One region of the Mesorhizobium sp. ORM8.1 genome, then DNA from elsewhere that is predicted to be linked to it. Evidence: predicted binding sites of a transcription regulator. Region 1 holds the regulator's gene; the other holds the start of a gene.

Region 1 (18,761 bases):
GACCGTAAATGCCGGACAGCCGCAGCACTGCCACCGGCTTTCCGGTAGCCTGGCCAAGCTTGAGCCATTCCTGTTCGGCTGCAACCCGCATCACCGAGCGCTTCGACACCGGCTTGCACTCGGCTTTTTCGTCCACCCAGGCGCCGCCATGGTCGCCATAGACACCGACGGTGGAGAGATAGCCGATCCATTGAAGCGCCGGCATCCTTGCCCCGATGGCTTCACCGGCAGCGTTGAGCACCGGATCGCCGGCCTCATCCGGCGCGACCGAAATGACGAGATGCGTGGTTCTTGCCAGTGCGTCCTCGACCTCGCTGGTTATGGCCCCGTCGAAAAGCAGGGGTTCGATCCCGGCCGACGTCAGGGCGTCGAATTTTTCCAGCGAGCGCGTGGTCCCAAGAACTGGGGAGCCCCGCTGGTTGGCGCGCGAAAACGCCTTGCCGGAATAGCCGGCGCCGAAAATGAAAACCTGCATGTCGCTCCTCAATGAACCTCGGCCGCCTCCGACTGCGCCGACAACCATTCTTCGCGCACCGTTGCGTCGTCCTCGGCTTCCGCAGCCGAGGCGGCAAGGTCGCCAAATTCGCGATCCGAGAGCAGCCGCGACAGGGCCCAGATTGCCGCACCCCGCACCAACGGCGCGGCATCGCCAAGTAGTCCGCGCACTATGCCGACCAGTGCGGCATCGCCCGAATTGCCGGCCGCGATCAGCACGTTGCGGATGAAGCGATCGCGACCGATGCGCTTGACCGGCGAGCCTGAGAAGAAAGCGCGGAACGCCGCGTCGTCGAGGGTGAGCAACTCCGATAACGCCGGTTCGCGCAGATCGTCGCGCGCCGCAAGCTTGGCTTCGGAGGCGGCTCTGGCGAATTTGTTCCACGGGCAGGCGGCCAGGCAATCGTCGCAGCCATAGATGCGGTTGCCGATCTTTGCGCGGAACTCGCGCGGGATCGGCCCCTTGTTCTCGATGGTCAGGTAGGAGATGCAGCGTCGCGCATCGAGCCGGTAAGGCGCCGGAAAGGCGTCGGTAGGACAGGCGTCGAGGCAGGCGCGGCAGGTGCCGCAATGATCGATCTCCGGCTTGTCGGGTTCGAGCTCGGCCGTGGTGAAAATAGTGCCGAGGAACAGCCATGAGCCATGCGCGCGGCTGACCAGATTGGTGTGCTTGCCCTGCCAGCCGAGGCCTGCCGCTTCCGCCAACGGCTTTTCCATCACCGGCGCCGTGTCGACGAACACTTTCACGTCGCCGCCGGCGCGCGCGACGATCTTGCCGGCGATCTCCTTCAGCCGGCCCTTCATCACCTCGTGATAGTCGCGATTCCGGGCATAGACCGAGATCGCGCCGCGATCGCGGCTTGCCTGCAACGCGCGTGGATCATGATCCGGCCCGTAATTCATCGCCAGCACGATGATCGAGCGCACCTCCGGCCAAAGCGTCGACGGTTCGCTGCGTCGCGCGAGCGTCTCGGCGATCCAGTCCATCGAACCATGGAAGCCGTCGGCGACGAATTCGGCGAGCCTGGCCGGCGCCAGCGGGATCGCGTCCGGCGTGGTGACGGCGACCGCATCGAAGCCGGCGCGGCGCGCTTCGGCGTCGACCAGCGCGCGCAGGCGGGTTTGCTCAGAAGTCGAGGTCCGCATAATGCGATACCGGCGACAGGCCGCGCACCCGGTCGGAGAGCAGCGGCCTGAACGATGGCCGCGATTTCACGCGCGTGTACCATTCGCGCGCGGCGGTGTGGTCGCGCCAGTCGATCTCGCCGAGATAATCGAGCACCGAAAGCGTTGCCGCCGCCGCGAGATCGGCATAGGTCACCTTGTTGCCGGCCAGCCAATGGCGCGTGCCGGCCAGCCAGTTGGTGTATTTCATATGCTGGCGGACGTTGGCGCGCGCGGCGCGGATCGCCGCCGAGTCGGGCGAGCCGCCGCCCGCCGTCTCCGGCATCACCGGCTTCAAGACGCGCTCGCGCACCAGATGGCGGGTGACCTCGCTTTCGGCCTTGTTGAGATACCAGTCGGTCAGCCGGCGGATTTCGGCGCGCTGCATCGGATCCTCGGCGAAAAGCCGCTTGTCGCGCTTCAAGACGCCGCGCGTTTCGTCCAGATATTCCGCGATCACCATGGCGCCGACGATTGGCACGTCGCCCTCGGCCAGCAGGATCGGCAGCGTCCCGGCCGGGTTCAGCGCCAGGAATTCCTTGCGCCGCGTCCACGGCTTTTCCTCGATCAGGGCCAGCTCCTCGCCATACTCGCCGAAGGCGAGGCGGACGAACCGGCAGGTGGCGAACATCGGATGATGGAAAAGCGTCAGCATGGTTCCGCGATGATAGGGCGCACTGGCAAATCGCCGGCCACGCCGGTAAGTCTTGGCCGCCCGATTCCAGGGGCTGTCATGGGTGTTGCGACCTATAGGGGCACTTCCGCCCCATGACAAGCAAGGCCGTTCCTTGGAGCATATGTCGTCCGAAAACCGCTTCACACTTTTCGGCATCAAGCTCTAGCCGTCACCAACATCAGAGGTTGCCATGGAAAGCCAGACCATCGTCGAAGCGCTGCTGCTTGGGTTGCTGGAGGGCCTGACCGAGTTCATCCCGGTGTCCTCGACCGGCCATATCCTGCTTGCCGGCCATTTCCTCGGCTTTCACTCCACCGGCAAGGCCTTCGAGATCCTGATCCAGCTCGGCGCTATCCTGGCGATCCTCAGCGTGTATTTCAGCCGGCTCTGGCAGATGCTGATCAAGCTGCCCAGCGACCCGCAAACCCGGCATTTCGTCATCGGCATCCTGATCGCTTTCCTGCCGGCGGCGGTGATCGGCGCGCTGGCGCATGATTTCATCAAGACCGTCCTGTTCGAATCACCACGGCTGATTTGCATCATGCTGATCATCGGCGGCATGGTGCTGCTGGTCGTCGACCGCATCAATTTCAAGCCGGTGCATCACGACATCGAGCGCTTCCCGACCAGCCTTTATCTGAAGGTCGGCCTGTTCCAGTGCCTGTCGTTGATCCCCGGCACCTCGCGCTCCGGCTCAACCATCGTCGGCGCGCTGCTGATGGGCGTCGACAAGCGCGCGGCGGCGGAATTCTCCTTCTTTCTCGCCATGCCCACCATGGTCGGCGCCTTCGCCTTCGACCTCTTCAAGAACCGCAACGTGCTGACCTCGGCCGACCTGCCGATCATCGCCATCGGCTTCATCGCCGCCTTCGTCACCGCGCTGTTCGTGGTGCGCTTCCTGCTCGATTATGTCTCGAAGAACGGCTATTCGCTGTTCGGCTGGTGGCGGCTGGTGGTGGGAATTGCCGGGTTGGTGGCACTGATGGTCTGGGGATGAGCTTCAAAACATTACGTCGAGTTCCTTCGCGCCCCCCTCTGTCCTGCCGGACATCTCCCCCACGAGGGGGAGATTAGCAGCTTCTGTGGCGACGCTTTTCCTTCAGCGTTGGCGATTAGCGAAAGCGCGGGCGACATCTGATCTCCCCCTCGTGGGGGAGATGGCCGGCAGGCCAGAGGGGGCGCTGTCCCGCCAATGCCTCATAAGAGGGGCAGGCCTAATTCCGCCCATAAAATGCGTTCTCGACATGCACCGGCCAGCGCCAGGGCAGCACCGCCACCATGTCGAAACGCATTGAAAGCTTCATAGTCCGGCTGCCGCGACAGCCAGATATCCGCGGCGCCCTCGATGCGCCGCTCCGAGCCGTGCGCGATTGCCTCCATCGCTTCCATCAGCGTGCGGCGTGCCTTGACCTCGACGAACAGCACGAGGTCACCGCGCCGGGCGATCAGGTCGATCTCGCCGAGCTTAGTGCGGTGGCGGCGAGCGAGAATGCGGTAGCCCTTCAGCATCAGCGCCAACGCCGCCAGCCACTCGCCGCGATGGCCGCGCCGATAGGCCTGCCGGCGGTGAAGGGCCTGACGCTTAGTCGCCACCCCCGCCTCCGTCGGCTTTTCCTTGTTTGACCATGATCTTTTCCGAAAACCGGCTTCCACTTTTCGGGATCATGGTCTGTCCCTGAGCTCGAGCAGCCGCCGGTAAAGCGCCTGCTTCTGGCCGCCGGTCATCTTTGCCGCCTCCGCCGCCGCTTTCGACGCCGGCATCTCCGCGGCGAGCGACAAGAGCAGGCGGTCGATGTCGGCTGGTTCATCGACCTTGGCGTTGGCCGGGCCGACGCAGATGACAATCTCGCCCTTCGGCGTGTCGGCGGCGGCATAGTGGCCGGCGAGTTCGGCAAGGGTGCCGATCCGCATTTCCTCGAAGGCCTTGGTCAGCTCGCGGCCGATCGCGGCTTTGCGCTCGCCGCCCAGCACTTGCACCATGGCGCCGAGCGTCTCGGCCAGCCGTCTTGGCGATTCGAAGAAGATCAGCGTTGCCGGCACCGCCCTGAATGTCTCGAGCTTGGTCAGCCGCTGCCCGGTCTTCACCGGCAGAAAACCGGCAAACAGGAAGGCGTCGGATGGCAGGCCCGAGGCGGTCAGCGCCGCGAGCGGCGCGGACGGTCCGGGGATCGGCACGACGCGTATACCCCGGTCCTGCGCCTCGCCGACCAACCGAAAGCCGGGATCGGAGATCAGCGGCGTGCCGGCGTCCGAGACCAACGCCACGCTCCGCCCGCCCGCCAGCGCTTCGATCAGCTTAGGCCCGGCCTCGTCGGCATTGTGCTCGTGATAGGAGGTGGTGCGCCGGCGGATGCCGTAGCGTTCGAGCAGCACGCGCGAGACGCGTGTGTCCTCGCAGGCGACAATGTCGGCGCTGGCCAGCGTTTCCAGCGCGCGCAGCGTGATATCGGCAAGATTGCCGATCGGCGTCGCCACCAGATAGAGCGCCGGCGCCAGCGGCCGCGCGGCGATCTCCGTCTGCCCGATCACATAGCTGCGTTTGTCGCCGGTCACCAAATGCCCTCATATCCCGCCTTGTTTGGCATGGCTCACGCCTCGTTGCAAAATGTGAGGTCGATCACAGGGAACTCGCCTTGCCTTTGCCACAGTGGGGAACGAAACCGGCATCAGCGAATTTCATCCCTGATTCCCCGGAGGAGGCAGGACTGCACGATGCCCAATCGCTTCGATATCTTTATCAGCCGGCTTGAAACCAAAAGCGCCCGCGAGGACATTCCCCCACATCCGATTGCCGCTGAACACAGCGCGCGCCGCGACAAGGCCGATCTGAAGCCGGTCCGCCATGGCGAGGCGCATAGTGAGAAGAACCGCGGCAAGCATAGCCACAAGCACGACGCCTAGAGCAATTAGCGACCTGGGCGCCGGCGCGCTTCGTCATCCCAGGGCGGAGCAAGGAGCGGAGCGACGCGGCGCGCTGGGGAACGCCGCACTTCAGAGATACCTTCCAACCCTCATTTCCAGCAACCGCACCAGTTCCGGATCCATGAATTCGTAGTTGTCCGGGATGTCGAGGCAGACGACCCGTGCCCGCTTCAGGCTTGCCTTGAACTTCTTCTGCAGCTTGTTGCGATGCGCCTTTTCCATGACGAAGATGATGTCGGCCCAGGCGACCAGCTCATGCGTCAGCGGGCTGTCGGCGTCGTGATTGGTGCCGGCCGATTCGACCTCGATATCGTGGCGCTTGGAAAACACCTGCTCGGCCGTCGGGCTGCGCAAACGGTTCTGGCTGCAGACGAACAGGACGTTCTTCAAGAGGTTACCTTGCCAGATCCGCCACCACGGCATCGAGCACGATCATGCCTGCCGACGTTGCGCGCAGCCTGGCATTGCCGACCGGCGCCACCAGCCCCTCGTCCTGCAGCACGGCGAGCCGATCCGTCGACAGGCTGCGGCCGGCAAACGCTTCGTAGCGCTGGAGGTCGATGCCTTCGGCAAGCCTCAGTCCCATCAGCAGGAACTCGTCCGCTTCCTCCGAACGCGTCAGGATCTCACCGCCGGTGACGCCATGTCCCTTGGCCTCGACCAGATTGGCCCAGGTCTCCGGCATCCTCTCGGCAATGGTCACCGTGCGGCGTCCGTTCTCGACGAAGCGGCCATGCGCGCCCGGTCCGACGCCGACATATTCGCCATAGCGCCAGTAGGTCAGATTGTGCCGGCTCTCGGCGCCTGGACGGGCGTGATTGGAAATCTCATAGGCCGGCAGGCCGTGCGCCGCGGTCACTTCCTGCGTCAGCGCATAGAGATCGGCGGCATGGTCGTTGTCGGGAATGATGAATTTCTTTGCCGCATGCAGCGCGTGGAACGGCGTGCCTTCCTCGATGGTGAGCTGGTAGAGCGACAGATGGTCGACGGCATGGCCGATCGCCTGTTCCAGCTCCGAAGCCCAAACTTCAGGCGTCTGGCCCGGCCGCGCATAGATCAGGTCGAAGGAGAGGCGAGGAAATATGTCGCGCGCGAGTCTGATGGCATGCAGCGCCTCCTCGACATTGTGCAGCCGGCCGAGGAAACGCAAATCCTTGTCGTTCAGCGCCTGCACGCCGAGCGAGACGCGGTTGACGCCGGCGGCGCGATAGCCGCGGAAACGCTCCGCCTCCACCGAGGACGGGTTGGCTTCCAGCGTCACCTCGATGCCGGCGGGCACCGTCCAGTTCTTCGCCACGGCTTCCAGCACCGCCGCCACCGTTTCCGGCTTCATCAGCGACGGCGTGCCGCCGCCGAGGAAGATGCTGGTCACCTCGCGCGGCCCGGTGCGGTCGCGCATGGTCGCCAATTCCGTTTCGAAAGCGCGCGCGAAACGTTCCTGGTCGACCGGCTGATGGCGGACATGGCTGTTGAAGTCGCAATAGGGGCATTTGGCCGCGCAGAACGGCCAATGGATGTAGACGCCGAAGCCGGGGCTGCGATCGAGCTGCATCGTCTGGCCGATCCCGATCATGTCGAACCGAGCCGCCCCAGATTAAGTCTGGCCTGCGCAAACTTCTGGAACGCGCGGGCGCGGTGCGACAGCGCCGTCGCTTGTCCGGGCTTCCAGCCATGTTTCTCTTCGGCGCTCATTTCGCCGAAGGTTTTGTCGAAACCATTGGGCAAAAACACCGGATCATAGCCGAAGCCGAGCGTGCCGCGCGGCGGCCACACCAGCGTGCCTTCGGCCTCGCCGCGATAATATTCGGCCTCGCCGTCCGGAAACGCCAGGCAGACGACCGCCACGAAGCGGCCGGTGCGTTCCGAGGGCTCGGTGGCGCCAACGTCCTTTAGCGCCGTTTCCGTCTTCTGCATCGCCATGCCGAAATCGCGTGAGCCGTCCGGCTTCTCGGCCCAGTTGGCGGTGTAGACGCCGGGCGCCCCGTCGAGCGCGTCGACACAGAGGCCGGAATCGTCCGATAGTGCCGGCAGGCCGGTCGCCTTGGCCGCCGCGAAGGCCTTGATATAGGCGTTCTCCTCGAAGGTCGTGCCGGTCTCGTCGGGTTCCGGCAGCCCGTACTCCTTGGCCGATTTCGCCTCGAAGCCGAACGGCGCCATCAGGTCGGCGAACTCGCGCAGCTTGCCGTCATTGTGGCTGGCGACGACGATCTTTTGTCCGTTCAGCGCATGCATCAGAGGCCCCAGATCCTTGGTTCGGCGAATTCGATCGAATTGCCCGACGGGTCGCGGATATAGATCGAGCGCCCGCCCTGCGGCCATTCGAAATCGCTTTCGATGGCGATATTATTCCGCGCCAGATGCTCGCGCCATTCGTCGATTTCGTCGGCGCCCGCGGCAAAGCACAGATGACCCTCGCCGGCCGTGCCATGCGGCGGCACCTTCAGCCTGGCGTCCGGTGCCGGCGGGATTTTAGTCGCCTCGGCGTTGAACAGGAGCAGGACGCCGCTGCCGCAGCGGAAGAAGACATGCCGGCCTTCGACCTTGCCCAAGGATTCAAGGCCGAGGATGTCGCGGTAGAAGGTCTCGGCTTCAGTTAGGTCGGTAACGTAGAGAGCGGATTCCAAAATTGCAGAGGGAGTCACGAGGCGCCCCCCTCTGCCCTACCGGGCATCCCCCCTCTGAGGGGGAGATTGGCAGCTTCGCCGCCGCCGCGCACCCTGCAACGTTCGCGATTGGCGAAATCCGGCGTGACATCCAATCTCCCCCTTGAGGGGGAGATGGCCGGCAGGCCAGAGAGGGGGCCTAGGCTCGGCATTCGAAACCCTACGCCACCGCCATCTGCTGCAAGCTCACCAGCCGCGAAATGCCTTTCTTGGCCAGCGCCATCAGCGCCGCAAACTGCTCCTCCGAAAAGGCTCGCCCTCGGCGGTGCCCTGGATCTCGACGATGCCGCCCTTGCCGGTCATGACGAAATTGGCGTCGGTGCCGGCCGAGGAATCCTCGAGATAGTCGAGGTCGATGACCGGCTGGCCGTCATGGATGCCGCAGGAAATCGCCGCGACATGGTCCTTCAGCACCTTGGCGACACTGGTCATCTGGCGCGCTTCCATCCAGCGCAGGCAATCGTAGAGCGCCACCCAGCCGCCGGTGATCGAGGCCGTGCGGGTGCCGCCATCGGCCTGGATGACGTCGCAGTCGACGGTGATCTGCTGTTCGCCCAGCGCCTGCAGATCGACAACGGCGCGCAACGAACGGCCGATCAGCCGCTGGATCTCCAGCGTGCGGCCGCCCTGCTTGCCGGCGGAGGCTTCGCGCCGCATGCGCTCGCCGGTCGAGCGCGGCAGCATGCCGTATTCCGCAGTCACCCAGCCCTTGCCGGAATTGCGCATCCAGGCCGGTACCTTTTCCTCCAGGCTCGCCGTGCACAACACATGCGTGTCGCCGAATTTCACCAGGCAGGAGCCCTCGGCATGCTTGGAGACGCCGCGCTCGAAGGAGATGGCGCGCATTTCGTCGGCTTGGCGTTTGGAGGGGCGCATTCGGCCTGCTTTCTTCTCGTTTTTCGGAATCGTGGCCGGCTTGTAGACGCATGCGGCGCGGCCCGCAAAGGAAAAGAAGGTCGCAAGGGTAAGGGCGACGCAAAGGAAAACCGCCGGGTTGCGCCATGCTGGCTTAAGTCTATATCCTTCTATAGGAGGTTTTTCGCCGGAATGAACAAACCAGTCGATCCGACGTCGCAAGTCCCCGGGTTGCAGTCGCCTGTGCTTCAGTCGCTCGACATGCGTTCGCGCGACATCTTCCGGCGGATTGTCGATTCTTATCTGCGCGACGGCGAGCCGGTCGGCTCGCGCAGCCTGTCGCGCATCATGCCCTCTTCGCTGTCGCCGGCCACCATCCGCAACGTGATGAGCGACCTCGAGCATCTTGGCCTCATCTACGCGCCGCATATTTCGGCCGGCCGCCTGCCGACCCAGACCGGCCTGCGTTTCTTCGTCGATGCCTTCATGGAGCTTGGCGATCTTTCCGACGAAGAACGCCGTACCATCGAGGCGCAGGTGCGCGCCTCAGGCTCCGGCGCGACGCTGGAGCACATGCTGACCGAAGCCAGCCAGATGCTCTCCGGCATGTCGCGCGGCGCCGGCCTCGTGCTTGCGTCCAAGAACGAGGTGGCGCTGAAGCATATCGAATTCATCCAGCTCGAACCCACCAAGGCGCTTGCGGTCATGGTGTCGCAAAACGGCGATGTCGAGAACCGCGTCGTCGATCTGCCGGCCGGCATAACCGTCTCGCAACTGCATGAAGCATCCAATTTCCTCAACGCCCACATCCGCGGCCGCACTTTGGCCGAGGCGCGCATCGAGATCGCCCGCATCAAGGACGAGACCAGGGCGGCGCTCGATACGCTGTCGCAGGATCTGGTCGAGAAAGGCCTTGCGGTATGGGCGGGCGCCGACAGCGGCCTGCCGGCGCGCCTCATCGTGCGCGGCCGCGCCAACCTCCTCGAAAACGTCACGGCCCAGGCCGATCTCGAATTGCTACGTCATCTGTTCGAGGATCTGGAAACGCAGGACGGCTTGCTGCAGCTGCTCGACCTTGCCGAGGAAGGCCCCGGCGTGCGCATCTTCATCGGTTCGGAGAACAAGCTGTTTTCGCTATCAGGCTCATCCCTGGTCGTCGCGCCCTATCGCGACAAGGATGCCCGCGTCATCGGCGCGCTAGGCGTCATCGGTCCGACGCGGCTGAATTATGCCCGCATCGTGCCGATGGTCGACTATACTGCCCAGCTGATCTCTCGAATGCTGAGATAGGTCCGGAAGCGGGGATCCCGCAAGGAGGTGTGCGATGGCGTTGGAATCGTTTAAGGCCCAGATCAGCCTGCTGCTCGAGGAAATGGTCAACCAGCCCGCGGACGAGCACGAGATCCAGGAGCAGCTGCGCGAAAAGCTCCGTGAGTTGCGGGCCATGGGCCTGCCGCTGCCGGATGATCTGGTGGCGTTGGAAAAGCGGCTCGACGATGATCTGGATGTCGAAGAGAGCTGAACCCACATCCACTTGCTTGCGCTTTCTTTTTGGGAATGCCGAACCAATATCGGATGTTAGGTGGCTTCCGACTGCCACGACGGAGGACAGCATGTTGAGGACCGCCATCCTCGCCAGCCTTGCCCTGCTTCTCGCCACCAGCGCCTTCGCGCAGCAGGCCGATCAGCCGCTGCTCACCGGCGAAAAGGCCTTCGGCAACTGGAAGAGTGATCGCCCGGGCGTGCGGCGCCTCATCAAGCCGGAGGACCTGCAGAAGCCGTATGTCACGGACACCGCGTCTAGCGGCAGCGATGTCACCGATCGCCCGGAAGGAGCCAAGCCGATCTTGCCGCCCGGCTTTTCGGCCGAGCTCATTGCGTCCGGCATTGACAACCCGCGCGTCGTGCGCGTGGCGCCGAATGGCGACCTCTTCGTCGCCGACAGTCGGGCCAACCAGATCCGCGTCTATCGCCTCGCCGAGGGTAGCGCCAAGCCCGCCGAGGAAGCGGTCTTCGCCAAGGGCCTCACCCGGCCTTACGGCATCGCCTTTTATCCGCCGGGCGACAAGCCGCAATGGGTCTATGTCGCCAACAGCAACAGCGTCGTGCGCTTTGCCTATCGCGACGGCGATCTTGAAGCATCCGGCAAGCCGCAGACCGTGGTCGCAGATATCCCGGCCAAGCACCACTGGACCCGCGACGTCGCCTTCTCGCCGGACGGCAAGACGCTCTATCTGTCGGTCGGCTCCGGTTCCAACGTCGCCGAGGATATGAGCGCCAGGCCGAAGGGCGGTCTCGGCAAATGGGCGAAGTCCGAGCCGCTGGGTGCTGCCTGGGGTTCCGAAGAGGGCCGGGCCGATGTGCTCGCCTGCGACCCCGGCGGCAAGAACCGCAGGGTTGTCGCCACCGGCCTGCGCAACTGCGCCGGCATGACCGTGCAGCCAACCACCGGCGCGCTCTGGTGCGTCGTCAACGAACGTGACGAGCTCGGCGACAACATACCTTTCGAATACGCCACGACCGTCAAGGACGGCGCCTTCTACGGCTGGCCCTGGTACTATATCGGCTCCAACGAGGATCCGCGCCACAAGGACGCCCGGCCCGATCTCGCCGGCAAGGTCACCGTCCCGGACGTGCTGATCCAGGCCCATTCCGCGCCGCTCAACATCGTCTTCTATGACGGCGGCAATTTCCCGGCCGAATACAAGGGCGACGCCTTCGTCGCGCTGCACGGTTCTTGGAATCGCGGCGTCCGCACCGGTTACAAGGTGGTGCGGCTGAAATTCAAAAACGGCAAGCCGACCGGCGAGTACGAGGATTTTGCCACCGGCTTCGTCATCTCCGATGACGAGGTCTGGGGCCGGCCGGTGGGTCTCGCCGTGGCGAAGGATGGCGCGCTGATCCTCACTGAGGACGGCAACGGCACCATCTGGCGCATCACCCATGGCGGTGGCCAGTCCTGACACTCGCCACTCGAATGAGTCCGCCTCAGAGAGCTGAGCCGCTCAAATCCGCATGCGCGAGCTTCTTCTTTGCAATGTCCGCCCAATATGTATGTCGCGCTGACTTACGCTTTGGTTCGACCGCGAACGACGGAGGAGAGAGCATGACACGGATCGCCGGCCTTGCAGCTGCTGCCCTGCTGGTCGCCACCAGTGCCTTCGCGCAGCAGGCCGGCCAGCCTCTGCTCACCGGCGAGAAAGCCTTCGGCGACTGGAAGAACGATCACCCGGGCGTACGGCGCCTTATCAAGCCTGGCGATCTGCAAAAACCCTATGTCACGGCTAGCGCATCCAACAGCCCAGGTCTTGGCGATCGTCCCGAAGGCGCCAAGCCCAAGCTTCCGCCCGGCTTTTCGGCCGAGCTTATCGCGTCTGGCATCGACAGCCCGCGCGTGGTCCGGGTAGCGCCCAATGGCGACCTCTTCGTCGCCGACAGCGGGGCGGACCAGGTCCGCGTCTATCGCGTCGCCGAAGGCAGCGCCAGGCCCGCCGAGGAAGCGGTCTTCGCCAAAGGCCTCAACCGTCCCTACGGCATCGCCTTCTACCCGCCTGGCGACAAGCCGCAATGGGTCTATGTCGCCAACAGCGACAGCGTCGTGCGCTTTGCCTATCGGGACGGCGACATGCAGGCGTCCGGCAAGCCGCAAACCTTGGTCGACAAGATCCCAGCCGGTGGTCACTGGACCCGGGACATAGCCTTCTCGCTGGACGGCAAAACGCTCTATCTGTCCGTGGGCTCCGATTCCAACGTCGCCGAGGATATGAGCGCCACGCCCGAGGGCGGCATCGAGGACTGGGTGAAATCGCGACCGCTTGGCGCCGCCTGGGGCTCAGAAGAAGGCCGGGCCGATGTACTGGCCTTCGACCCCGACGGCAACAACCGCAGGATCGTCGCCGCCGGCCTGCGCAACTGCGCGGGCATGACCGTGCAGCCAGCCACCGGCGCGCTCTGGTGCGTCGTCAACGAGCGCGACGAGCTTGGCGACGACATCCCCTTCGAGTACGCCACCACCGTCAAGGACGGCGCCTTCTACGGCTGGCCCTGGTATTACATCGGCTCCAACGAGGACCCACGCCACAAGGATGCCCGCCCCGATCTTGCCGGCAAGGTCACCATTCCGGACGTGCTGCTGCAGGCGCATTCGGCGCCGCTCAACATCGCCTTCTATGAAGGCGGCAATTTCCCGGCCGAATACAAGGGCGACGCCTTCGTCGCGCTGCACGGCTCGTGGAATCGCGGCGTGCGCACCGGTTACAAGGTGGTGCGGCTGAAATTCAAAAACGGCAAGCCGACCGGCGAGTACGAGGATTTCGCCACCGGCTTCGTCATCTCCGACGATGCAGTCTGGGGCCGGCCGGTGGGCGTCGCTGTGGCCAAGGACGGCGCGTTGATCGTCACCGAGGACGGCAACGGGACCATCTGGCGGATCACTCATAGCGGGGGAAAGTCATGAGCCCGGTGAGAGCATCAAGGTGGTAGTTTGCTATCTGGTGCAATTGAATCCGAACCCAGGGAATTCATTCCCGGCTGGTTCCGTGCGACAAGGGCGTCCTGATTTTGGACCCTGACCATGACCCTTACCGGATTTCTCGCTTATAGCGCCGCGCTCGGCGTTGCCGCCGCCATTCCAGGCCCGGGCGTCACTGCGCTCGTCGCCCGCGCGCTCGGCTCGGGCTTCCGCTCGTCGCTGGCCATGTCGTTCGGCCTGATGCTCGGCGACCTCACCTATCTTACAGCCGTGGTGCTCGGCCTTGCCTTCGTCGCCCAGACTTTCGGCATGGTCTTCCTTGCCATCAAATGGGCCGGCGTCGCCTATCTCGCTTTCCTTGCCTGGCGGTTCTGGACCAGCGGCATCACGCCGGAAAACATCGAGGCGCGGAAGGCCAAGGGCGGGTTGGTGTCGAGCCTCATCGCCGGGCTGACGGTCACGCTCGGCAACCCCAAGACGATGATCTTCTATCTCGCCATCACGCCGACCATCGTCGACCTGAAGACGATCACGCTGGCCGACTACGCCATCCTCGCCGTGCTCACGGTCATCGTGCTGTTCGTGGTGCTGGTGCCTTATCTGGCGCTGGCCGCCAAGGCGCGCTGGTTCCTGAAATCGCCGCGCGCGCTGAAAATTCTCAACCGCACCGCCGCCGGCTTCATGATGGGTGCGGCCGCGGCGATCGCGGCCCGGCAATAGGCGCCTGTCTCAACTGGTCTTGATTTCAGCCAAACCATTCCCGAAATCAGCCGGGCCGGAAAATGCATTTCCAGCCTGGGAGGGTTTTGAGCAACCGGCCCACTCGGATATTTTCGGTCGCCGGCCTATCTTGCACGGTTGAAAGCCCTATTCTGTTTGACAATTGCCTTTGCCTTGGGAGCGAACCAAATGAACAAGCCCGTCTCTTCCGCGCGCGTGCCCGGCCGCGGCCGCGTCTTCAATTCGATCACCGAGACGATTGGCGACACGCCGCTGGTCAGGCTGGACAAGTTCGCCAAGGAAAAGGGCATCGTCGCCAACCTGATGGCCAAGCTCGAATTCTTCAACCCGATCGCCTCGGTCAAGGACCGTATCGGCGTCGCCATGATCGAGGCGCTGGAGGCGGCCGGCAAGATCGCACCCGGCAAGACGACGCTGATCGAGCCGACCTCCGGCAACACCGGCATCGCGCTTGCCTTCGCCGCCGCCGCCAAGGGCTACAAGCTGATCCTCACCATGCCGGAAACCATGTCGGTCGAGCGCCGCAAGATGCTGGCGCTGCTCGGCGCCGAGCTGGTGCTGACCGAAGGTCCGAAAGGCATGAAGGGCGCGATCGCCAAGGCCGATGAGCTTGCCGCCACGCTGCCGAACGCCATCATCCCGCAGCAATTCGAGAACCCGGCCAATCCGGAAATTCATCGGACCACCACGGCCGAGGAAATCTGGAACGACACCAATGGCGGGGTCGACATCTTCGTCGCCGGTATCGGCACCGGCGGCACCATCACCGGCGTCGGCCAAGTGCTGAAGAGCCGCAAGCCCTCGGTCCATGTCGTGGCCGTCGAGCCGGAAGCTTCGCCGGTGCTTTCCGGCGGCCAACCCGGTCCGCACAAGATCCAGGGCATCGGCGCCGGCTTCGCGCCGAAAATCCTCGACACCTCTGTCTACGACGAGATCGTCAGGGTCTCCAACGAGGATTCAGTCGCCAATGCCCGCCTCGTCGCCCGCCTCGAAGGCGTGCCGGTCGGCATCTCGTCGGGTGCGGCACTGCAGGCGGCGATCGTCGTCGGCTCGCGGCCGGAGAACAAGGGCAAGAACCTTGTCGTCGTCATCCCGTCCTTCGCCGAACGCTATCTATCGACCATTCTGTTCGACGGACTGGGCGCCTGAACACGCTGGACTGCTGAAAAGCCCGGGCTGGCTTCCGCCGGCCGCTTGAGCAAGCCCAGCTTTCCGGCTCATATCGCCGCCGGCCCGCCTGGTTCGGGCCGGGGAGGATTTCATGTACAAGCTCTACACCCGCCCGGGCAGCGGCGGCTTCGTCGTCGAGGCAGCACTTGCCATGGCCGGCGCGCCTTTCGAGCAGATCGACGTGCCGAAGAAGGATGTGCCCGATCCGGCCTTTCTCGCCATCAGCCCGCTGAACCAGGTGCCGGTGCTGACGCTGCCCAACGGTCATTCGCTGACCGAATCGGCCGCGATCTGCATCCTGCTCGCCGAGCTTCACCCGCAAGCCGGATTGGCGCCGGAAGCCGGCTCCGCCGCCCGCGCGGATTTCCTGCGCTGGATGGCCTTCATGTCATCGATGCTCTACCCGGCGATCCTGAGGCTCTACTATGCCCACCGCTACACCGCCGATGCCGGCAGTCTGCAAGCGGTCAAGGATGCCGCGATCGCCGAGATGGATCGCGGCTTTGCCATCGTCGACAAGGCGCTCGCCGGTCGCGACTGGCTGGCCGGCGGCACACTGTCGCTGGCCGACATCTATCTGGTCATGTTGGTGGCTTGGCATCCCGACATCCAGCGAGCCCGCGCGGAATGGCCGAATATCGAGCGCCTGTGGCGCGGGCTGCGCCAGCTTGAGCTAATGCGCAGGCTCAACGCTTCGCATGAGATGTGGCCTGAAAACTGAACTTCAGTTCCGCGTCAGCTTGGCCCGCTGGGCCTGCAGGAACCGGCGCACGGCATCATCGCGCTCGAGGCCGATCGCCCGGTCGTAGGCTTCGGCCGCTTTCGCGGTCGTGCCGAGCCTGGCCAGCAGATCCGCGCGGGCGGCCCAATAGGGCTGATAGTCCTGCAGCCGTTTGTCGTCACCCAGCACATAGAGCGCCGCCAGTCCTGCCGGCGTGCCCTCGGTTTCGGCGATCGCCACCGCGCGATTGATGGCCACCACCGGCGAGCCGGCCACTGTCATCAGCGCATCGTAAAGCTGGCGGATCGCCGCCCAGTCGGTGCGGCCGCGGCGCCGCCGAACCGTATGGGCGGATTGCACGGCCGCCTCCAATTGGTAGCGGCCGATGATCCGCTTTTCCGCGGCTTGGCCGAGCAAGGCTTCGGCTTCGTCGATCAGGCCATCATCCCAAAGTGCTGTATCCTGTTCGGCGAGCGGCACGAAGTCGCCTTCCGGGCTGCGCCTGGCTGCGCGGCGCGCCTCGGCAAACAGCATCAGCGCCAGAAGCCCGAGCGCCTCGGGCTCGTCCGGCATCAGCGAGGCGACCAGCCGTCCCAGCCAGATGCCTTCGGCGGCGAGGTTGCGCCGCCGGGTCTCGGTGCCGGTCGGATCCGACCAGCCTTCCGCGAAGGTCGCATAGATCGCTTCCAGCACGGCATCCAGCCTTTCGCCGAGCTCGGCCTGCTCCGGCACGCGAAACGGAATGCCGGTCTCACGGATGCGACTCTTGGCCCGCACCAGCCGCTGGCCCATCGTCGCCGGCGAAACCAGGAAAGCCGAGGCGATTGCCGCGGCATCGAAGCCAAGAATGGTCTGCAACATCAGCGGTGCACGCACGCCGGCGTCGATTGCCGGGTGGGCGCAGGCAAACATCAGCCGCAGTCTTTCGTCAGGCAGCTCCTCGCCGTTCATGCCCGCCTCCACTTCCTCGGCAATCAGCTTCAGATGATCGCGGGCCGCCTCGCTGGTCAGCCGCCGTCGCACGGCATCCACGTCGCGCCGCCGCGCCACCGCCAGCAGCCAGGCCTCCGGCTGCGCCGGCACACCGGTTCGCGGCCAGCGCTCGAGCGCGGCGGCGAAGGCATCGGCCAGCGCATCCTCGGCGCCGGCAACGTCGCGCGTGCGCGCGGCGAGCCAGGCGACCAGCTTGCCGTAGCTCCGGCGGGCGGCTGCTTCAGCCGCCGCCCGCGCGATCTCCGAACGATCGTCCATCACACAGTCACTTCGCGGTTGCGTACTCGGCCATTTCCCAGATCGGCCGTAACTCGACCGTGCCGACGCTGGCCGCCGGACAGCGCGCCGCCCATTCGATGGCGGTGTCGAGATCGGCCGCCTCGATCATGTAGAAGCCGGCGAGCTGCTCCTTGGTGTCGGCATAGGGGCCGTCGAGCACATTGGTCTTGCCGTTGTTTATCCGGACTTGGGTGGTGGCTTGCGTCGGCTTCAGCCGGTCGCCCGCCAGCCAGACGCCCGATGTCTTCAGCGCCTCGGTGTAGGCGCCATAAGCCGCGCTGATCTGATAGGTCGTCTCGATCGGCACGGACGCCATGGCGTTTTCGTCGGCATAGATCAGAAGCATGTATCGCATGGTGGTTCTCCCGTTTTCGAAGGCCGCATCGTCGCGGGCCGAGCTAAAGTCGTGCGGCCTCGGCCGATTTCGACAGGCTCGCAAAAAATTTCCTCCCGCACCGCGACAAACGCAAGGACAAGTCTTCACTCCGCCATGGCGGCTTCCTGCCTGGAGGCATGGCTGGGGGCCGGCTCCAGCCAGCCACGATAACGCACGATCAAACCAGTCAGCGGGTGCGAGATCTCGACATGGAAACGGAAGCGATCGTTCTCAACCGTCTCGTAGGATGATGAGCGCGGACAAAGCCACATCGGCAGCGGCAGGCCGAGAAAACTCCAGCGACGCAGCACAAGCGAAAGGCGATTGTCGCCGGCGACCAATGCCATGGCGAAGCACAGTGGCCCGAAGCGCTCGACAAGCAGCCGCTCCGCGCGCCCGCGCCCGGCAAACTGGCGGCTGGAAAAGCTGTGCGCGCCGAAGCGTCGCGTCCAGGTTTCGCCATCCTTGTCGATGTCGAAGCGGACTTTTACCGGTGTATCGGCCTGTGCTGGCGGAAACCCGACCAGCCAGGCGGCAAGCCGGCTAAGCATGCCGCCGCCGCGTTCGACGCTGGCACGTCCCTCCGCAAAGGCCGTGCCCTCATGCATGGCGCGGATCTGGGCCGGAAGGCGGGGCCATGCATCGCCAAGCAGCCGCGGGTAGAGCGCCTTCCCTCGTCGGCGCGGTCATCCCGGAAGCCGGTGTGGATCGTTTTTGAGGCAAACAGCGCTTCATAATCCTCAAGCTCAAGGTCGCGCACCGCCGCCCGCGCGCCCGGGGCGGGCATCCTGCCGTCGACCGCCTTGCGGATGATCGCCTCGACCGCCATGGCCGGGATCAGTGGCCCGTCGCTGCCTTCGGCCAGGAGGTGCCAGGATCGCCGGCTCGGGCTGCCGGCCTTGTCCGCGCCTTCGGCCGCGACGAACATGCCGCCGCGATGCTCGCCCCAGGCGAGCCGGTTGCTCGCCCAATGCATCAGCGGCGCCAGCGGCGTGAGCGAGCGGACCAGACCGGCGCGAACCAGCCACGCCAGCCCGATCAGCGACCGGTGCAGCACCTCCGGTACCGGACCGGCGCCCATCCAGATCGTCTTCGCCTCCGGCCACAGCGTCGCCAGCGCGCGCAGGTCCGGCACGTCGACCAGCGAGAACAGCGTGTTCCTGACCGGCACATGCCCCGGCGGTGCGATCGTGTAGCGCATCTGCTCGGTGAGCGGCCGGCCCTCGGCCAGCTTT
Region 2 (4,170 bases), 2.6 Mb from region 1:
GCTGCGAACCCGGTACAGACTCGTCGAGCTCGGCTTGGCTCAGCTCGACCGCCAACGTATGTTCATCGACCTCGCTAAACCGCCACGCGCACCAGCACCGACGCTTTGCCATCGTGTGCAAGCGACGCGGTGATCACCAATGTCCATTTCAGTCGAACGAAGCAGGGAGATCATTTCAATGTCGCTCGAACTCATCAATCCCCATGATCTGCCAACTCCGGAGATGTACACACAGGTTGTCGTCGCGACCGGATCCAAGCTGGTATTCGTCTCAGGTCAGCAGCCCGAAGACATCCACGGCAAGCTCGTTGGATACGGAGATTTTGCCGCGCAGGCGCGCCTGGCATTCGGCAATCTCGGCCGAGCGCTCAGTGCGGCAGGTGCGCGGCCTGAGCAGGTTTGCAAGATCACAATCTATATTGTCGACTATAAGCGCGATGAACACGTTCCGATCCTCGAAGACGCGCAGATTTCGCTGTTTGGAGATCACAAACCAGCGAATGTGGTGATCGGGGTAGCGATAATGTCCCCAGGCTACCTCATAGAGGTCGACGCGATAGCGGTCATTTGACGAGATCGTCAGAAGCTATTTTCGAAAAATCGGAGCGCACCGTGGCGGATCATCAGCTCACCCATCTCTACCGGGGCTACATCGCCTGCCTGAATGACCAGGATTGGGACAATCTCGGCCGGTTTGTCGGCGATGCCGTGCAGTACAATGGCGAGACGATCGGGCTATTGGGTTATCGCCGGATGCTGGAAGGCGATTTCGCGGCGATCCCCGATCTGCGTTTCAACATCGAGTTGCTGGTCTGCGAGCCGCCACGGGTGGCCGCCCGCCTGCATTTCGACTGCCATCCCAAGGGCGTGCTGTTCGGCCTGCCGGTGCACGGCAAGCGTGTCACTTTTGCAGAAAATGTTTTCTACGAATTCCAGGATGGCCGAATCCGCGAGGTCTGGTCGGTCATCGACAAGGCCGCTATCCAGGCACAGCTTTAGACCGATACGATGGCCGATCAGGCGCTGTCCTGCGTCAGGGCGCGAAAACGCAGCAATCCGTGGTGGACGGCTAGGTCCTGGTCGTAGCCGGCCTCGGCGAATTCGAGCGACAGCCGCGTCTGGGCACGCGAGCCGATGGAAAAAGCCGCGCCGTCGAGGCGGGTGCGGATGCTGTCCATGATCAGGCGCGTCTCGGCTTCGTCCTGGGTCTTCGACCAGACGTGGAAGGTGACAAGCTGATCATTGTCGTTGTCGGCGCCGGTTTCCAGATTGAAAGCACTGGTGCGGCCATAGGTGACGTGCGGAAAGGCCGCCTTGTCATTCGCGCGCTCGAGCAGGCCTGAGCCGCCAAGCAGCGCCGAAAGCGAACGATCGCTCTTCAACCTCATGAACAAGGCTTGCATCAAATCGCCAGGCGCCGTCATTTCCCGTCCATTGCCAACAAGCCTTCACAGCGTAGCGTAACCACCTTCAAGTTGCCGCGCCAGATCACAAGACCTCAGCGATCAGCCATTCGCAGGTCTGGCACCGTCTACATCTGCGGGTAGCGCGCGGCAATCAAAAGACGCGACGATCCCATTCAGGCGAAATCGGCGGCGGTCAGCACGTATATGCTCCTGCGCGTGCGGGCGTAGGCCTTGCTGGCGACGTCATGGATAGGGCCGGAAGCCGTGTCGAAGGCCGCCAGATAGGTGGCTTCGGCCGTCGCCGTTCCTGACGGTGCATTGGAAATGGCATCCGCGGCGACAGAGAAAGAAATCTGGAACATGCCGTCATGGCCGACGAAGCGAATTCGTCTGCCAGCCTCGTCATAGCTGCGGCTTCGGTTGGGGAATGTAAGGCTCATGACTTCGCTCCCTTCGGCACTGCGACGGCCTTCTTGACTGCCGCCCGCTTCTTCTTGGGTGTCGGGTTCAAGGCTTCCGCCACGCGGTCGGCCTCTTCCTTGGCCAATCGCAGCCCCCTGAGCCTTGCCGTCTTGATCTCCCTGGCTCTCGCCTCGGATACGTAATCGGCGGTTGCCTTGCTGCGCTCGGCCGTCTTCTTCTGTTTGTCCATGAAACGAGCCTCAGCTTTTTCCATGATAGTCTGATTGCTTTCGGCCATCGCTTAAATCCCTTCGCGCCTGAAATCGTGGAATCGAACTTATGAGTTAAATAGTCACTCCGGCCTTAAAATTCAATTTTTTGAAATATTTAGGCGCCTTGCGACATTTCGAAACCGGCAGACGGCATAATACTTTTCAATATTTAATTTTGAGCACGAATAATTTTTGGCACTCCTATCTATCGAGTGCCAACGCGCCTATAAAGAGCGGCGTGGCCGCCTATGCCGGCCCCAGAAAGAAGTTCTCATGAAGTTTCGGCCACTCCACGACCGCGTCGTCATCCGGCGCGCCGAAGGCGATACCAAATCCAAGGGCGGCATCATCATTCCCGACAATGCCAAGGAGAAGCCGCAGGAAGGCGAAGTCGTCGCCGTCGGTCCCGGCGCACGCGACGAAAACGGCGCGCTTGTTCCGCTGGACGTCAAGGCAGGCGACTTCATCCTGTTCGGCAAATGGTCGGGCACCGAGGTCAAGATCGACGGCGAGGACCTTCTGATCATGAAGGAAACCGATATCATGGGTGTCATCGAGAAGAGCAAGACGGCCGCCACCGAGAAAACCGGTGCCGCCAAGACCGTGGCCACCAAGTCCGTGACCGCCAAGAAGGCTGCCTGATCAGCGCGGCGCCCGTCCTTCGGGACGCGTAAGGACGCTGCAAGACTTTAGAGACCACAGCGCTGCGCGTTCCGCGCCGCGACTGATCCACCCCAAATACGAACTGGATAAAAATCATGCCCGCCAAGGAAATCAAATTCTCCACCGACGCGCGCGACCGCATGCTGCGTGGCGTCGAGCTCCTCAACAACGCCGTCAAGGTGACGCTTGGCCCCAAGGGCCGCAACGTGATCATCGACAAGGCCTATGGCGCGCCGCGCGTCACCAAGGACGGCGTCACTGTCGCCAAGGAAATCGAACTCACCGACAAGTTCGAGAACATGGGCGCACAGATGGTGCGCGAAGTGGCCTCGAAGACCAACGACCTTGCCGGTGACGGCACCACCACCGCCACGGTGCTGGCCGCCTCGATCCTGCGCGAAGGCGCCAAGCTGGTCGCCGCCGGAATGAATCCGATGGACCTCAAGCGCGGCATCGACCAGGCCGTCGCCGCCGTCGTCGTCGAGATCAAAGCGAGGGCCAAGAAGGTCAAGTCGTCGGCCGAGATCGCCCAGGTCGGCACCATCGCCGCCAATGGCGATGCAACCGTCGGCGCCATGATCGCCAAGGCGATGGACAAGGTCGGCAATGACGGCGTCATCACCGTCGAGGAAGCCAAGACCGCCGAAACCGAACTCGATGTCGTCGAAGGCATGCAGTTCGACCGTGGCTATCTCAGCCCCTATTTCGTCACCAATGCCGACAAGATGCGCGTCGAGCTGGAAGAGCCCTATGTGCTCATCCATGAGAAGAAACTCGGCAATCTGCAGGCGATGTTGCCGATCCTCGAAGCGGTGGTGCAGAGCGGCCGGCCGCTGCTGATCATCTCGGAGGACGTCGAAGGCGAAGCGCTTGCCACGCTGGTGGTCAACAAATTGCGCGGCGGCCTCAAGGTCGCGGCCGTCAAGGCGCCGGGCTTCGGCGATCGCCGCAAGGCGATGCTGGAAGACATCGCCGTGCTGACATCGGGCCAGATGATTTCGGAAGATCTCGGCATCAAGCTCGAGAACGTCACCCTTGAAATGCTCGGCCGCGCCAAGCGCGTGCTGATCGAGAAGGACACCACCACGATCGTCGACGGCGCCGGCACCAAGGCGACGATCCAGGCGCGCGTCGCCCAGATCAAGGGCCAGATCGAGGAGACGACCTCCGACTACGACAAGGAAAAGCTGCAGGAGCGGCTGGCCAAGCTTTCCGGCGGCGTTGCCGTCATCCGCGTCGGCGGCGCCACCGAGTCGGAAGTCAAGGAAAAGAAGGACCGCATCGACGACGCGCTGAACGCGACGCGCGCGGCGGTCGAGGAGGGCATCGTGCCCGGCGGCGGCGTGGCATTGTTGCGCGCCCGCTCAGCGCTATCGGGCCTCAACGGCGCCAATGCCGACGTCACCGCCGGCATCTCCATCGTGCTT

What was found. Region 1 encodes HrcA, which represses chaperone genes, less so after heat shock. Its sites were predicted from a motif close to GTTAGCACTCNCNNNNNGNGAGTGCTAAC; they were not measured.
Region 2: the regulator HrcA is predicted to act here: its motif matches at 2,272-2,300, upstream of ACVDG8_RS07150 (co-chaperone GroES).

Annotation. Positions count from the first base shown of each region.
Region 1 covers NZ_CM132600.1:3,936,222-3,954,982, reverse strand. The annotation lists gene ACVDG8_RS19825 (SDR family oxidoreductase) at 1-475, opposite strand, end outside; gene queG (tRNA epoxyqueuosine(34) reductase QueG) at 484-1,641, opposite strand; gene ACVDG8_RS19815 (glutathione S-transferase family protein) at 1,622-2,314, opposite strand; gene ACVDG8_RS19810 (undecaprenyl-diphosphate phosphatase) at 2,526-3,332, shown strand; partial or broken gene ACVDG8_RS19805 (YraN family protein) at 3,550-3,928, opposite strand; gene rsmI (16S rRNA (cytidine(1402)-2'-O)-methyltransferase) at 3,998-4,888, opposite strand; gene ACVDG8_RS19795 (hypothetical protein) at 5,048-5,236, shown strand; gene ACVDG8_RS19790 (low molecular weight protein tyrosine phosphatase family protein) at 5,327-5,647, opposite strand; gene hemW (radical SAM family heme chaperone HemW) at 5,652-6,830, opposite strand; gene rdgB (RdgB/HAM1 family non-canonical purine NTP pyrophosphatase) at 6,827-7,489, opposite strand; gene ACVDG8_RS19775 (VOC family protein) at 7,489-7,899, opposite strand; partial or broken gene rph (ribonuclease PH) at 8,081-8,796, opposite strand; gene hrcA (heat-inducible transcriptional repressor HrcA) at 8,968-10,065, shown strand; gene ACVDG8_RS19760 (hypothetical protein) at 10,100-10,297, shown strand; gene ACVDG8_RS19755 (PQQ-dependent sugar dehydrogenase) at 10,389-11,738, shown strand; gene ACVDG8_RS19750 (PQQ-dependent sugar dehydrogenase) at 11,882-13,231, shown strand; gene ACVDG8_RS19745 (LysE family translocator) at 13,349-13,966, shown strand; gene cysK (cysteine synthase A) at 14,156-15,136, shown strand; gene ACVDG8_RS19735 (glutathione S-transferase family protein) at 15,249-15,878, shown strand; gene ACVDG8_RS19730 (RNA polymerase sigma factor) at 15,882-17,129, opposite strand; gene ACVDG8_RS19725 (YciI family protein) at 17,137-17,505, opposite strand; gene ACVDG8_RS19720 (DUF4166 domain-containing protein) at 17,631-18,134, opposite strand.
Region 2 covers NZ_CM132600.1:1,345,979-1,350,148, forward strand. The annotation lists gene ACVDG8_RS07125 (RidA family protein) at 179-571, shown strand; gene ACVDG8_RS07130 (ester cyclase) at 613-999, shown strand; gene ACVDG8_RS07135 (DUF3168 domain-containing protein) at 1,017-1,403, opposite strand; gene ACVDG8_RS07140 (DUF1488 domain-containing protein) at 1,580-1,846, opposite strand; gene ACVDG8_RS07145 (hypothetical protein) at 1,843-2,106, opposite strand; gene ACVDG8_RS07150 (co-chaperone GroES) at 2,354-2,722, shown strand; gene groL (chaperonin GroEL) at 2,839-4,170, shown strand, end outside.